DNA from 4 places in the Pedobacter sp. GW821-FHT01D05 genome. Region 1 is predicted to be linked to each of the others. Evidence: riboswitches for the same ligand, from Rfam matches in the RefSeq annotation. Region 1 holds a riboswitch; each other region holds the start of a gene.
What was found. A riboswitch is a leader RNA that binds a small molecule or an ion and turns the genes downstream of it on or off. The one in region 1 is predicted to bind S-adenosylmethionine.
Positions count from the first base shown of each region.

Region 1 (3,601 bases):
TGTTAAGATTGCGGGGCTTCAGGTAGCGATCGTTAACGATAACAATATCGTCTATTCTTCCAGTTTTGGTTTTAAGGATCTTGAAAATAAAAGGAAGCTGGATGACAGTACCGTCATGTACGCCGCTTCACTAACTAAACCGGTAAGTGCATATATTTTTATGCGTTTGGTGGAAAAGGGAATATTCAGTCTTGACAGGCCAGTTCACCTGTATCTTAAAAAACCGATAGCTGAGTATCCAAAATGGAAAGATCTTGGAGATGACACCGCATCATTTAATCTGATCACGCCCAGGATGCTGTTAAGTCATAGTTCTGGTTTACCCGTTTTACGCCAGCTGTATGGCAACAAAGTTAATCTTATTGCCAAACCTGGTGAAAAGTTCTATTATTCCAATGAGGGCATTAATCTGTTGGGATTTATGATTGAAGAGTTAACGGGAAAGAAACTCGAAATTATCGCACGTGAAGAAGTTTTTATTCCACTAAAGATGGAATACACCAGTATGATCTGGGAAAAATCCTTTGAAAACAATTTTTCTTATGCTTACTTCAAAGACGGAAAGAAATATGGCTCTGAAAGACGGGAGAGTAGCCGTGCTGCAGGTTCGATGTCAACAACAGCCGAAGATTATGCTCGGTTTATGATCAACCTAATGAAAGAAAACGGTTTATCCAGATCAGGTTATCATGAGATGCTTCGTGCACAGGTCCCGGTGAAAAGTAAACGTGGGTTTGGTCCTTTGAAAGACAGCATTACAAATGAAAATAATGCTATCGGGTTATCATGGGGGCTGGGCATTGGTACATTCAAGTCGGCTTTTGGACGGGCCTTTTTCCATACCGGGCATGGTGATGCTAACCAGAATTATGCTGTAGCTTTTCCTAAAGCTGGAATCGCTGTAATTTTACTGAGCAACAGTGAAAATTTTGAAAAAGCCAACGCCCAAATTTTAAAAATTTGCATCGGTGATACCTATTCGCCGCTGAGATGGCTTGGTCATTTGGGCGAGCCTGCCAAGGAGGAAGTTGTGAAATAACCTGATAATTAAAAAGAAGAGTTGCAATCCTTACAATGAAACTGTTAAAATTATCCTATCTAAAACATCCGTTTTTTCAATTTAGATTCAGCGACATTTTGAAATGGAAATTTAATATATCTACGAATCCCTATGATAGGGGACACTTTTTATTTAAACTAGCCTACTCAGGATTGAATGGCTTTTTTTATTTTTTAGCCAACAATACATTTAATTATTTTTAAGGTATATCTCCTTTGCAAATTTGAACCCCGCCTGACTAAGTCTTTTACAGCGGATATTTGCATGATTTTGCTGGTGTGTACGTCCGTTCTGCATTTAAACTGTCGCGCCATTTCGCTTTAAAGTGACCACCTGTTCAGAGGGAAAGGAACTTAGATGTGCATGGTCCGGTAATCAAATTGGTGGCCAGTTTGGCCCGAAACAGAGGAGTCAACTTTCACCGAAATACACACGTTGGCCAAAAAACCTGCTAAAATGCCCTGGTATATTTTTTTTCACAAACATGCTATCGAAATAAATAATACAAATCCTATAGGAATACTAGATTATTATTTCTAGTTTTGCATCATTATATAATACTTATCCAGAAAGACTGAGGGAAGGGCCCTAAGACGTCTGAGCAACCTATACACTTGTAAAAGGTGCTAATTCCTTTCTGCCCAAGGGTGGAGAAGATAAGTTGGTTATGCATCCGCATGCTAATTATTTTGAGGTCGCTCAAAGTTTTTCTGGTAAAGAACTCCTAAAAAATCAGAAAATGAAGAAAACTTTTACCTTTTTCACGGCTATTCAATTGCTCTGGCTTCCTTTATTGGCGCAGGAAAAACTGAGTGGATTTAAAATTCAAAACATTCCGCTACAGCGAGATATTGAGCAGAAATTTGATGCTGGGCTTAATAAAGAAAATATAGGGGCGACCATAAAAGAGCTTTCTGCCAACCCCCATCACTTGGGCGCTAAGGGCAGTAAAACGGTAGCAGAATCTGTACTGAAAAAGTTTAAAAGCTATGGCTGGGATGCAAAAATAGAGACTTATTATGTTTTATTTCCAACACCTAAAACCCGATCGGTAGAACTTTTAGGAAGCAACAAATACAGCGCCTCGCTTGAAGAAAAGGCTGTTAAGGAAGATTTAGCAACCGCACAGCAAGGGCAGTTGCCTCCTTACAATGCCTGGAGTGCCGATGGCGATGTAAGTGCAGGCCTTGTTTTTGTAAATTATGGTCTGCCAGCTGATTATGAAAAGTTGGAGCGTTTAGGCATCAGCGTAAAAGGCAAGATTGTTATTGCAAAATATGGCAGGTCGTGGCGGGGCACTAAACCTAAAATAGCTTACGAACATGGTGCGGTGGGCTGTATCATTTATTCGGATCCAAAAGATGATGGCTTTGTGAAAGGCGATGTATATCCACAGGGTGCTTACAAGCCAGAATTTGCTGTTCAACGGGGATCGGTAATGGATATGGTAATTTATCCCGGTGATCCATTGACCCCTGGAATCGGTTCTACAAAGGATGCCAAAAGGTTGGAGCGGGGCGATGCCAAAACGATTCTTAAAATTCCGGTTCAGCCCATCAGTTATCATGATGCTTTGCCATTGCTTGCTGCACTTAAAGGTCAGGTAGTACCTACCGATTGGAGCGGCGGCTTGCCCGTTACCTACCACATTGGCGATGGAAGTACCGTGGTTCGTTTAAACCTGGCTTTTAACTGGGATATTGTGCCAGCATACAATGTTGTAGCAAAACTTGAGGGAAGTAAATTTAAAAATCAGTGGATCATCCGCGGTAATCACCACGATGCCTGGGTAAATGGCGCTGCAGATCCGGTAAGTGGATTGGCCTCCCTTTTGGAAGAAGCAAAATCTATCGGAAAATTGGCAAAGGCAGGTATAAAACCTAAACGAACACTTGTTTATATTGCCTGGGATGGAGAAGAACAATCGCTTTTAGGTTCTACAGAATGGGTAGAAGACCATGCAGACGAGTTAAACAGTAAAGCGGTTGCCTACATCAATTCGGATGGCAATGGCCGTGGCTTTTTAGAAGCAGGCGGCTCGCATGCTTTAGAAAATTTTGTTTCTGAAATTTCAAAAGATGTAAAAGATCCTCAGGTGGGTTCTAATATTTTTGAACGCTGGAAAGCCAATAAAGCCATTTCTACAGCCTCGCTTACCGAACGTAAGAAAATACAGGACAGCCAAACGCTTGATCTGGGTGCGCTAGGTACAGGATCTGATTATTCTGCATTTTTACAGCACCTTGGTATCCCTACTTTAAGCCTTGGTTTCGGTGGTGAGGATGAAGGAGGGGAGTACCATACCAATTTCGATACTTACGACAACTTTGTGAAGTTTAAAGATCCGGGTTTTGAATACGGATTGGCCCTATCGCAAACAGCTGGCAGGGCGGTATTGCGTTTGGCCAATGCAGATGTACTTCCGTTCAACTTTTCTAATCTTCAGGCTAAAATAGCGACTTACGTTACTGAAGTAAGTACATTGGCAAAGCAGCTCCGGGAAGGTGCGCAAAGCCAGAATAAGCTCATTTCAAACGGTGC
Region 1 covers NZ_JBWKXA010000007.1:116,975-120,575, forward strand. Annotated here, with positions in the region: gene AC07VK_RS21905 (serine hydrolase domain-containing protein) at 1-1,039, shown strand, start outside; SAM riboswitch class I at 1,619-1,723, shown strand; gene AC07VK_RS21910 (transferrin receptor-like dimerization domain-containing protein) at 1,800-3,601, shown strand, end outside.

Region 2 (3,601 bases), on a different contig from region 1:
GAAAGGTAATAAGGTAAACCTGTTACCGGATTGGTACTTAATGGGTTTGTACTGCCGTAATGCGAGCCTAAAACGTTAGCACAAACGATATAATGCTCTTCCGGGTTGAACAAAGCATTTTCACCGAACAAACCTTCCCACCATTCAAAAACATCTGCATTGGCGGTAAGTGCATGGCAAACCCAAATTACATTATCTTTATTTGCATTTAATTTGCCATAAGTTTGATAAGCAACTTGCAGGTTACGGATTTTTTTTCCGTTCTCTAATTTGAACTGTTTATTATAGCTATATGTTGACGCAAAATTCCCCGAAGTGGATTTTACATTGTCGTTTTTACTGTTATGCATTTTGTAATGTTGTTGTCGTTTTTAAAAAGCCTCTTAAAGGGTTTGGGGTTTAGGCTTGTAAATTCTCTGCCGGAACTGTAGCTTTAATTGTTGCAAATGCCTGTTCGAAATCGGCCTTAATATCGTCAATATGCTCAATGCCTACTGAAACCCTCAGTGCATTTGGTTTTACACCTGCAGCTAATTGTTCTGTTTCGCTTAACTGTTGGTGTGTTGTGGCCGAAGGCTGAATGATCAGTGTTTTTGCATCACCCACATTGGCCAAGTGCGACACCAGTTTTAAGTTATCAATTACCTGTGTTGCATTTTCTTTGCTTCCAGCTAACTCGAAAGATAAAACTGCGCCAAAACCATTGCTTAAATATTTTTTAGCCAGGTTGTTATATTTATTACTGGCTAAGCCAGGGTATTGTACTTCTTTAACTAATGGATGGTTTTCTAACCAAGTCGCTAAAGCTAACGCATTATCAACATGGCGTTGAACGCGAAGCGATAAGGTTTCTAAGCCTTGTAACAAAAGAAAAGAATTGAAAGGCGATAGGGAAGGTCCAAGATCTCTTAATCCTTCTACACGGGCACGGATGATAAACTGGATATTGCCAAATGGTCCACCGATACCAAAAACATCGCTAAAAACCAAACCATGGTAACCTTCTGATGGCTCAGAGAATTGAGGAAACTTACCGTTGCCCCAGTTGTAATTTCCGCCGTCGACGATAACGCCGCCAATACTGGTTCCATGACCACCAATCCATTTCGTTGCAGATTCTACAACAATGTTGGCGCCATGTTCTAAGGGTTTAAACAAATAACCTCCTGCACCAAAAGTATTGTCAACCACTAAAGGGATATCGTATTTTTTGGCAATGGCGGCAATTTTTTCAAAATCAGGCACACTAAATGCAGGGTTGCCAATGGTTTCTAAAAAGATTGCTTTTGTTTTATCGGTTATTTTGCTTTCAAATTCTTCGGGTACATCTGGGTTGGCAAAATCGACGTGAATACCCAGGCGCTTAAAAGCTACTTTGAATTGATTATAGGTTCCTCCGTAAATATGGGTTGAAGAAACGATGCTATCGCCTGCCTCCAGTATATTATTTAGTGCAATAAACTGTGCTGCTTGTCCAGATGCTACCGCTAAAGCTGCCACACCACCTTCTAAAGCGGCAATACGTTTTTCGAAAACATCACTGGTAGGATTCATAATCCTGGTGTAGATATTACCAAACTCCTTTAAGGCAAATAAATTGGCGCCATGTTCTGCATTTTTAAAACCATAAGAAGTGGTTTGATAAATAGGAACAGCCCTTGAGCCTGTTGTTGGATCTATTTCTTGTCCAGCGTGTAATTGTAAAGTTTCGAATTTATATGATGTTGACATGATTTCTGTTTTTTATTGTTGAATAAGATGATACATGTAGTGCTTTAGGCTAATCCTAAAACCTAGCAGGGCGTATCCCGATTTCTCAGGACCTTCCAGTTTGAAAGAAACAAAAAAGGAAGATTTTTAAATTACTTTATGCAACAGCACATATAAGTAACCGCACGCATATTGCAACAAATAAAAGAAATAGAAACTTGTTCTACATTTTTTTGGTTTGCGCTGGGCTCGCTTAGCGATTGAAGATTTAATGTTTTCATCAGTTCTAATTTATATCTCCAAATAACACCATGTTATCCGGTCAGGAATTGGCACCTTCTCTTTCTGAGGGTTGCCAGTGGGTCATCGAGCCAGTCTCTCGCCACTTCTTTATAAATCAACCCGTGAAGATTGACTTTTATTTAGCTTTCCGCCAAATAATATTCCAAATGTCTGAATTTAATTTTAATCCACAAAATAAAATTCCGAATTTATGTCAATCATCTGTAAATGAGTAATGTATTTTTATTCCGATTAAGGTGGTTTAAACTTTTAATATAAAATTAACGCTTAAAATTCTAAGTTTGTGTTACCTATCTAAATCTAATCATCATGAAAAATACAAAATCCCTATGTTTAGGAATGCTATTTACTGTAGTCTGTTTAAACAGCGTAAACGCTCAGTTTGGAGGCTTAAAAGATAAATTATTAAAAGTGGGCACCGCCCAGGGCGCTAAAGCTTTAGGCGTAGACAAGTTTTTGAAACAACCTGCTGCCATTACCACTAATTTTGAAGACGTAAATAGAGAAGGCGAAAAGCTGCCTGATTTTATTAATTCATTAAATTTAAAAGCTCAGCCCTTGTATTTACTGCCTAAAAATCCAGAAGGTGGTTTCGTGCTTTGCGAGGGGTTTTACGAAATGACCAATAAAAGTTATTGTTTAAAAGCAGGAACTTTCGCGCCGTCAAAAGGTGATGGTTATATGTATGCTCCGGTTTTAGGCCCCAAGGAAGAAATTGTGGTTTCTATACTCAAAAGTGCAGAAAAGCATCCTGATGTAGATCAGCATGATATTCAGGCTTTACTTTGGACAATCATAGCCAGAACAAAATTTGCCGATTTTAACGGACAGGTTAAAGTAACTGCCATTAAATTGTTAACGCCAAAACAACTTACACAATTAGAAGGTGGTGCTTTGGGTGTTTTACCTTTCGATGTAATGGAGAAGGCTAAAGATCAGTTACCATCAGGAGTGCGGGCTGTTTTTGAGGCAGAAAACAATATCCGTCAATTAGTGTCGTCTGGAAATTACACTTATGCCGACATGGAAAAATACGCTATTATAGCGGGGATGGCACCACCAAGAAGCGATGTACCAAGTGGTATCTGGACCAAACACCCTGATGGTTATTATGTGCGTTATTTTCCTTCTGGTTATTCGATTACCAAGGTGCAGGTTTACGTACCAAAAGAATTATTGGCCGGCGGTACAAAATTAATATACGATGCTGCAGGTGACATTGCCTGCCCTGCTAATACGGGATCGCAACGTTTGGCACAGACGAATGAGCCGCTAGAGGCAAATTATTCGTTGAAGTTGACCACGATTTGTAATCCTAAATAGATTTCAAAACAAATATTCGTCATTGCGAGGAGGAACGACGAAGCAATCTTAAAGCACACGCTAGTAGCGACCGTTGTAAGATTGCTTCGTCGGCTGAAAAAGCCTTCTCGCAATGACGAAAATTTTCTTTTTACCCCAGCGCCTGCGCTAAATCGGCGATAATATCATCTACATGCTCCAGGCCTACAGAAATACGGAGTAAATTTTTTGGCGTTTTGCTATCAGGGCCTTCCACCGAATAACGGTGCTCAATTAAACTCTCTAC
Region 2 covers NZ_JBWKXA010000001.1:1,461,455-1,465,055, reverse strand. Annotated here, with positions in the region: gene AC07VK_RS05905 (homoserine O-acetyltransferase family protein) at 1-350, opposite strand, end outside; gene AC07VK_RS05900 (O-acetylhomoserine aminocarboxypropyltransferase/cysteine synthase family protein) at 400-1,731, opposite strand; SAM riboswitch class I at 1,999-2,109, opposite strand; gene AC07VK_RS05895 (hypothetical protein) at 2,323-3,336, shown strand; gene AC07VK_RS05890 (trans-sulfuration enzyme family protein) at 3,467-3,601, opposite strand, start outside.
Region 2: another riboswitch for S-adenosylmethionine. It lies ahead of AC07VK_RS05900 (O-acetylhomoserine aminocarboxypropyltransferase/cysteine synthase family protein); the one in region 1 lies ahead of AC07VK_RS21910 (transferrin receptor-like dimerization domain-containing protein).

Region 3 (3,601 bases), on a different contig from region 1:
TGGAGAACCTGATACATAAGTAATTACCTTTGGTGCGTTCGCTTCAGGCTCGGTTCGGCGTAGCTTCTGTACAACAGCCCCCTGTTAAATAAACCTTATTGAAGCGGCTATCCTTTTTGTCGCAAGACTAATTGTTTATGTGATTCATTCACAAAAAGATAGAAGCGAAAAGAAGGACTGTCCACACCGAAAAGCACTGCACCTGCTTTACAAAAACGATACATTATGAATTATTATTTACTATTTGGAGCGGCTTGCCTGTGCTACTATTTAATTTGCCACGGAAGCACGGAAATCACGGAAGTTCTATTTCGGTTGGTGAGACACCAACCGATAAGAAATTAAGGTACTATGCCTATTTCTTCAGTAACGTATCAATCTCAGTATTAAATTCTTTCACAAATTCATCATAAAATTTACCGGTTGCCGGACCGTTAAAGCCCGTATGGATCTGCGCTACATTGCCCTGATTATCAATAATTATCGTGGTTGGGAATGATAAAAAAGAATCGAGTGCAGGCAACGATTCAGATACCACCTGCTTATCGGCAGTACCTGCAATAACCTGATCGTATTCAATGCCAAAACGTTCGCGGAAACGTGTCATCACCTTTTTTGCATATTCGGGTTCGGTTGAGCGCTCATAATGCAAAGCAATAATTTCTACACCACGTTTCTTGTTTTCTTTATACCAGGGTGCAATAAAAGTAGCTTCGTCAACACAATTTGGGCACCAGCTTCCGGTTATGGTTAAAATCACCACCTTGTTTTTATATTTTTCATCCTTTAACGAAATCTTTTTGCCGTTTACATCAGGAAAACTAAAATCAAGCGTTTTGTATCCTTTTTTCAGGTAGGTAAGTTTGTAAGGATCGGGCAGGGCAGCATCTTTATTTTTAGTTCCGGTAAGAGGCTGGCTTCCCCTTGCACCTAAAATTTCGCCTGTTAATGAGCCATCTGACTGAAAAGTTCCTTTGTAATAGGCAGGAGAGGAGCCAATAAAGCTCGAAAGTTGAAATTCATTTCCTTCCACTACACCTTCCAGATAACGCGAATCGCCTGTTACACGTAGAAAAGTGCCGGTAAGTTTGTTTCCGCTTTGCTTAAATAAACCTACTGTTTTTTCTTCCTTACCATTTGGCGATTTAAAAACTACATCATAACTGCCAGAATAATCTGCCGTTGCAGGTTTACCTGTTGTTTTAAAACGGTAATTTTTCCTTTCAGCAACAATTACCAAAGGTTTGCCAGCTTTATCCTGTTTCCTTAATGTACCTGTTAATTGGTCTCCATCTATCGCAAATGCGAATTCATTATCAAACTGATCAAGTTTTACAAAAAGCGAATCGGCCGTTTGTTTTACAAGGCCACCTTCGAAACTTTCTTCAGCATTGCGGAAATATAATTTCTGCTGACCGCTTTTTTCATTGATCTCGAAATTAAAAGGAATTTCCAGACCTTCCTTTACCTTGGCTATTCCACGCCAATTGCCGAGGGCAACAAAGGCTTTAGATTTTATTTTGTTGAGTTTTACTACCTGATTGGGTAAAGTATTATGTTCCTGGGCATAGATAAAAGTTGTTGATATAGCCAATATGGCTATTGAAAGGGATTTAAGTTTCATTGGGATGTGTATTGACGACTAAATTAGTAGACAAAGATATGGATGTAATTGGGAAAGAAAAAATTTTTCAATAAAAATCTATAAAAACTATAGGATAAATGGAATTAATTATACCTTTGCAGCAGTTATTTTAAAATACTTATCAAGAAAGGCGGAGGGAATGGCCCTATGAAGCCTTAGCAACCATCTAATTTTTAGAAATGGTGCTAATTCCATCTCAGATGAATCTGGGGTAGTTAAGTCAGTTGATTGCGTTATCCTTATAAGAATATATGGAGCACTTCTGATTTATGGGGGTGCTTTTTTTTTGCCCCGATGCAAGCTTGATAAGTAAATACGGTTTAAAGAAAATTATTCAAATGAAAAAAACAGACGAGCTAAAAGCCATTAATGCACACCTTAATGCATCCTTCCGAATGCGCATGCCCTGTTAAAATCGCTCCATTTTAACAGGCTTCTTTAGGCTAACCATTCCTTTTTATTTTTTTTAAAACAATACGTTTTAGTCGTAGTGGAATTGTTTTGCCCAAAAATATTATCCCTTTTTAACTAATTAACTACACAATATGTTTAAAAATTTAAAATCAATAACGTTTATCCTGCTGCTCTTCCTGGCACAAAAGCTTTCTGCTCAGGATGTAACGGTTACCGGAACGGTAAAGTCGGCAGATGGCGAAACACTGCCTGGCGTTTCTGTATCAATAAAAGAAACCAGGCAAGCTACTATTTCTGATGCAAAAGGGGCTTTTTCAATTCATGCACCCGATAAGGGCACATTGATATTTTCATATATCGGTTTTAAAAGCCAGGAGATACAAATCAATAAAAATGCTGGCCCCATTTCGGTCATTCTTCAGTCAAGCGATAATGCGCTTGATGAAGTAGTGGTTACGGCTTTGGGGATTTCCAGGGAGAAAAAGTCGCTGGGTTATGCGGTTCAGGAATTGAAAGGGGACCGTGTAGCTGAAGCAAAAGAATCGAACCTGGTAAATGCACTCGCCGGAAAAATAGCTGGTGTACGGGTAACCAACAGCCAGGGAAGCATGGGCTCGTCTCGTGTGGTCATCAGGGGAGAAACGTCTATTGCTGGAAATAACCAGCCTTTATTTGTGGTTGATGGAATTCCGGTAGATAACGCTCAGTTAAACTCTGCAGGGGCAAGGGATTATGCGAATACCATTTCGGATATTAATCCGGAAGATATAGAATCGATAAGTGTGTTAAAAGGACCAAATGCCGCTGCATTATACGGCTCGAGGGCTGCTGCAGGGGTTATACTCATTAAAACCAAAACCGGTAAATCGAAAAAAGGATTGGGCATTGCCATCAACTCAAATGCAGTATTGGAAACTTTGCTTACATTACCTGTATATCAAAATGCCTTCGGTCAGGGATCGGAAGGCAAATTTAGCTATGTAGATGGTGCAGGTAAAGGCGTTAACGATGGGGTAGATGAAAGCTGGGGTCCGAAATTGGATGGTAGATTAATTCCACAATTCTATTCGAAGGGAGTGGCCGTTCCATTTGTTGCGCATCCCGATAATGTGCGCGATTTCTTTCAGACCGGATATTCATTAAATAATGGGGTATCTGTTGCAGATGCCGGCGAAAAGTATGATTACCGGATTTCATACAATAACCTGAAACAGGTTGGTATAGTGCCTAACTCTGGTCAGGGCAAAAATTCGTTTGTGCTGAATACATCATTAAAAATAACACCGAAGTTAACCTTAACTGCCAATGCAAATTATAGCAAACTTAATTCTGATAATTTACCTGGAACAGGAGGTTCAAGATCAACCAGTACCATGTTGCAGTTTACCTGGTTTGGCCGTCAGGTTGATATCAACCAATTAAAAGATTATTTGGATGAAAATGGAAAAACGTTTAACTGGAACAATAGCTATTACAGCAATCCTTATTGGGTAGCTTACGAAAATACCGTATCGCAAAACCGTAGCCGGATTATTGGAAGTT
Region 3 covers NZ_JBWKXA010000001.1:920,048-923,648, forward strand. Annotated here, with positions in the region: gene AC07VK_RS03735 (peroxiredoxin family protein) at 356-1,624, opposite strand; SAM riboswitch class I at 1,761-1,867, shown strand; gene AC07VK_RS03740 (SusC/RagA family TonB-linked outer membrane protein) at 2,191-3,601, shown strand, end outside.
Region 3: another riboswitch for S-adenosylmethionine. It lies ahead of AC07VK_RS03740 (SusC/RagA family TonB-linked outer membrane protein); the one in region 1 lies ahead of AC07VK_RS21910 (transferrin receptor-like dimerization domain-containing protein).

Region 4 (3,601 bases), on a different contig from region 1:
AGGTATTCTACAATTCCCTTTACTAAAGAATGCGATAACCGCTCTTCAACAGAACCTTTTCGCCACTCTTCATCTTTAACCACCTCTTTACCTTTCGATTTTACGGTATCGGCATATTCTACCAATCGCTCCGTAGCATCGTCTCTTCGGTTTAAAAGTACATCTTCTACCCTTTCTAACAACTCGGGTGGAATTTCCTGATAAACCTCTAACATCCCTGCGTTTACGATCCCCATGTCTAAACCAGCCTGAATGGCGTGATAAAGAAATGCGGAGTGCATGGCTTCGCGCACGGTATTATTCCCCCTAAAAGAGAAAGAAATATTAGAAACCCCTCCACTCACTTTAGCATGAGGTAGGTTTTCTTTGATCCAGCGGGTGGCATTGATAAAATCAACAGCATAATTATTATGCTCTTCTAATCCAGTTGCCACCGTTAAGATGTTCGGATCGAAAATAATATCCTCTGCCGGAAAACCTATTTCGTGTACCAGGATATCGTAACTTCTTTTACAGATTTCTTTCCTGCGTTCGTAATTATCGGCCTGTCCCTGCTCATCAAAGGCCATTACTACTACAGCAGCACCATATTGCATAATTTTGCGTGCGCTTTCGCGGAATTTCTCCTCCCCTTCTTTCAAGGAGATAGAGTTTACAATTCCTTTTCCCTGCAAACATTTTAAGCCATTTTCGATAACCGACCATTTAGATGAATCGACCATGATGGGCAATTTGGCAATATCAGGTTCAGAAGCAATGAGGTTTAAGAATTTGGTCATTGCTGCTTCAGAATCCAACATCCCCTCATCCATATTCACATCGATTACCTGCGCACCACCTTCAACCTGTTGTAAGGCAACGGCCAGTGCAGATTCGTAATCGCCGCCCAAAATCAGTTTAGAGAATTTCGGAGACCCGGTGATATTTGTTCTTTCACCAATATTTACAAAAATGCTTTCTGGGGTAATGGTTACAGGTTCCAGCCCGCTTAAACGCATATATGGTTGAAGAACCGGTATTTTTCGAGGTTCAGCTTTTCTCGCATTTTTGGCAATACAACCAATATGCTCTGGTGTGGTACCACAACAGCCGCCCACAATATTCACAAAACCAGAGGCAATAAAATCGTCAACCAAATGTGCGGTTTCATGTGGCTGCTCATCGTAAGCACCAAACTCATTTGGTAAACCGGCATTTGGATAGGCCGAAACATAACAACCTGCTTTTGCAGCAAGCTCCTCAATATGCGGACGCATTTCTTTAGCACCCAAAGCACAGTTAAAACCGATACTTAATGGTTTTGCATGCATTACAGAGTTCAAAAAAGCTTCGGCAGTCTGACCTGAAAGTGTTCTGCCAGAGGCGTCGGTAATGGTGCCGGAAATCATGATCTCCAGTTTACGGCCAATTACCTCTTCGTATTTTTTAATGGCTACAATAGCCACTTTAGCATTTAAAGTATCGAAAATGGTTTCGATTAATAACACATCAGAACCACCATCTACCAAACCGCGTACCTGTTCGTAATAAGCAGCTTCCAGTTCATCAAAATAAACTGCCCTAAAACCAGGATCGTTTACATTTGGCGACATGGAAAGGGTACGGTTGGTTGGGCCAATGGCACCGGCCACAAAACATTTACGGTCTGGATTTGCAGCCATGAACTCGTTTACGGCTTCTTTTGCTACCCGCGCACCTTCAAAACTCATTTCGTAAGAAAGGTCTTCCATCTGGTAATCGGCCATGGAAATGCGCTGTGTACTGAACGTGTTGGTTTCGATAATATCGGCACCAGCGGCCAGGTACTCCAGGTGTATTGTTTTAATAATATCCGGACGTGTGATGTTGAGCAAATCGTTATTGCCTTTTACATCACAGGGATGGTTTTTAAATCGCTCCCCTCTAAAATCTTCTTCGGTTAAGGTATATCGCTGAATCATGGTACCCATTGCACCATCAATCACCAAAATACGTTTTTCTAATTCTTCTCTTATGCTCATTCTTGTTGTAAGATTTGAGATATGAGGTATCAGATAGGAGAGTGGATAAGACGCAATGTCTAAAATCTCAAATCTATAGTCTCAAGTCTCTAAAAAGCTTATTTAAAAAGTTGGTACGTGAATCGTAATCCTAAACTTATCTGTTTCTGCTATTTGCAGAATAGAATTTAGCACCTTGTAGGTTACAGGTTGCTAAGACTTCGTTGGGTCTAATCCCTCCGTCTTTCTTAATAAGCATACAAAAATGCAACAAAGCAACATCAATTCCAAAATTTATCGCTTTGCTGCCAAATAAAATTACAAAGGCCATGCAATTCTGCACGGCCTTAAGAATATTGTTCTGTTAATGACTATTTTCTGCTTCCGAAAATACGAAGTAAGAAAAGGAAGATATTTAGGAAATCTAAGTATAAAGACAATGCAGCTACAATAGCCATTTTTTTAGATTCAATCTGAAGAACCTGTTCGCCGCTAGCTTCGATCCCTTCGCCAATTCTTTTGATTTTCTGTACATCATAAGCCGTTAATGCCGTAAATATGGCAATACCAATAAATGCCATAAACAAACTGAACTGCTCGCTTTGAATAAACATATTAATTACACTGGCAATCACTAAGCCAATTACTCCAACCATTAAAATCGGCCCGAATTTACTTAGATCGATATTGGTTGTATAACCCATAAATGCCATTATTCCAAATATCCCGGCTGCTCCTGCAAAACAGCTCACTACTGAACCTGAAGTATAAGTTAACAAGATAAAACTTAAACTAACTCCAGTTAGTACTGAATAAAGTACAAAAACGCCAATTAACGCCGGTAATGACAATCTACTTAAACCGAATCCCATTAATAAAACCAGTCCAAGCGGTGCAAACATGGCTACATAACCAAAAATTGACATGCTCACTTTACCAGTTGTTGGATTAATATTTAAAAGGTATTGCATTAACTGCTCATTGGTACCAAATAAATAGGCGGCTACTGTTGATAAACTCAATGCAACGAACATCCATAAGAAAACGTTTGCAAAGAATTTTTTAGAAACAGATTTTTCCTGTACAAAAACACTGTTGTCCTGATATTGATAATTTTGTTGTTCCATTTTAAATTTTGCGTATTTAACTATATAAAAATAAATATTTAGTTTAATCTTTTTGTCAGCAGTTCTTCAACTTTTTTAAAGAACTGTAGCGGTTTTAGGGTGCGCCATGGCAGATTGTCAAATGCACCACCAAAGTTAATGTAATAATCGATGTTATTATCGCGAAACTCGGTGATTACATGTTCCTGAAAATTTACCCCAACAATCCAGCCATCTTCTACTTCCTGAAACCACTCTTCGTAGTAACTATCATCTGAAGCATGAAAATTCAGTACATTTTCACCGATCAGGATAAATTTATTAATGCCTTCATCCATCATCAGCTCTAAAATATCACGTTTCAGCAGCATAATGTCGTTGTTAATGGCATCGTTCCACTCGCCTATAAATTCTATAACGGCATAACTGCGATCATAATCGGCATATAACACCTTCATGTATAGGGTATTTGAACCAAATTCGTCCCATTGCGGGTGCAGTAAAAAGTTATAAATC
Region 4 covers NZ_JBWKXA010000003.1:229,397-232,997, reverse strand. Annotated here, with positions in the region: gene metH (methionine synthase) at 1-2,000, opposite strand, end outside; SAM riboswitch class I at 2,134-2,237, opposite strand; gene AC07VK_RS13145 (Bax inhibitor-1/YccA family protein) at 2,351-3,106, opposite strand; gene AC07VK_RS13140 (hypothetical protein) at 3,145-3,601, opposite strand, start outside.
Region 4: another riboswitch for S-adenosylmethionine. It lies ahead of metH (methionine synthase); the one in region 1 lies ahead of AC07VK_RS21910 (transferrin receptor-like dimerization domain-containing protein).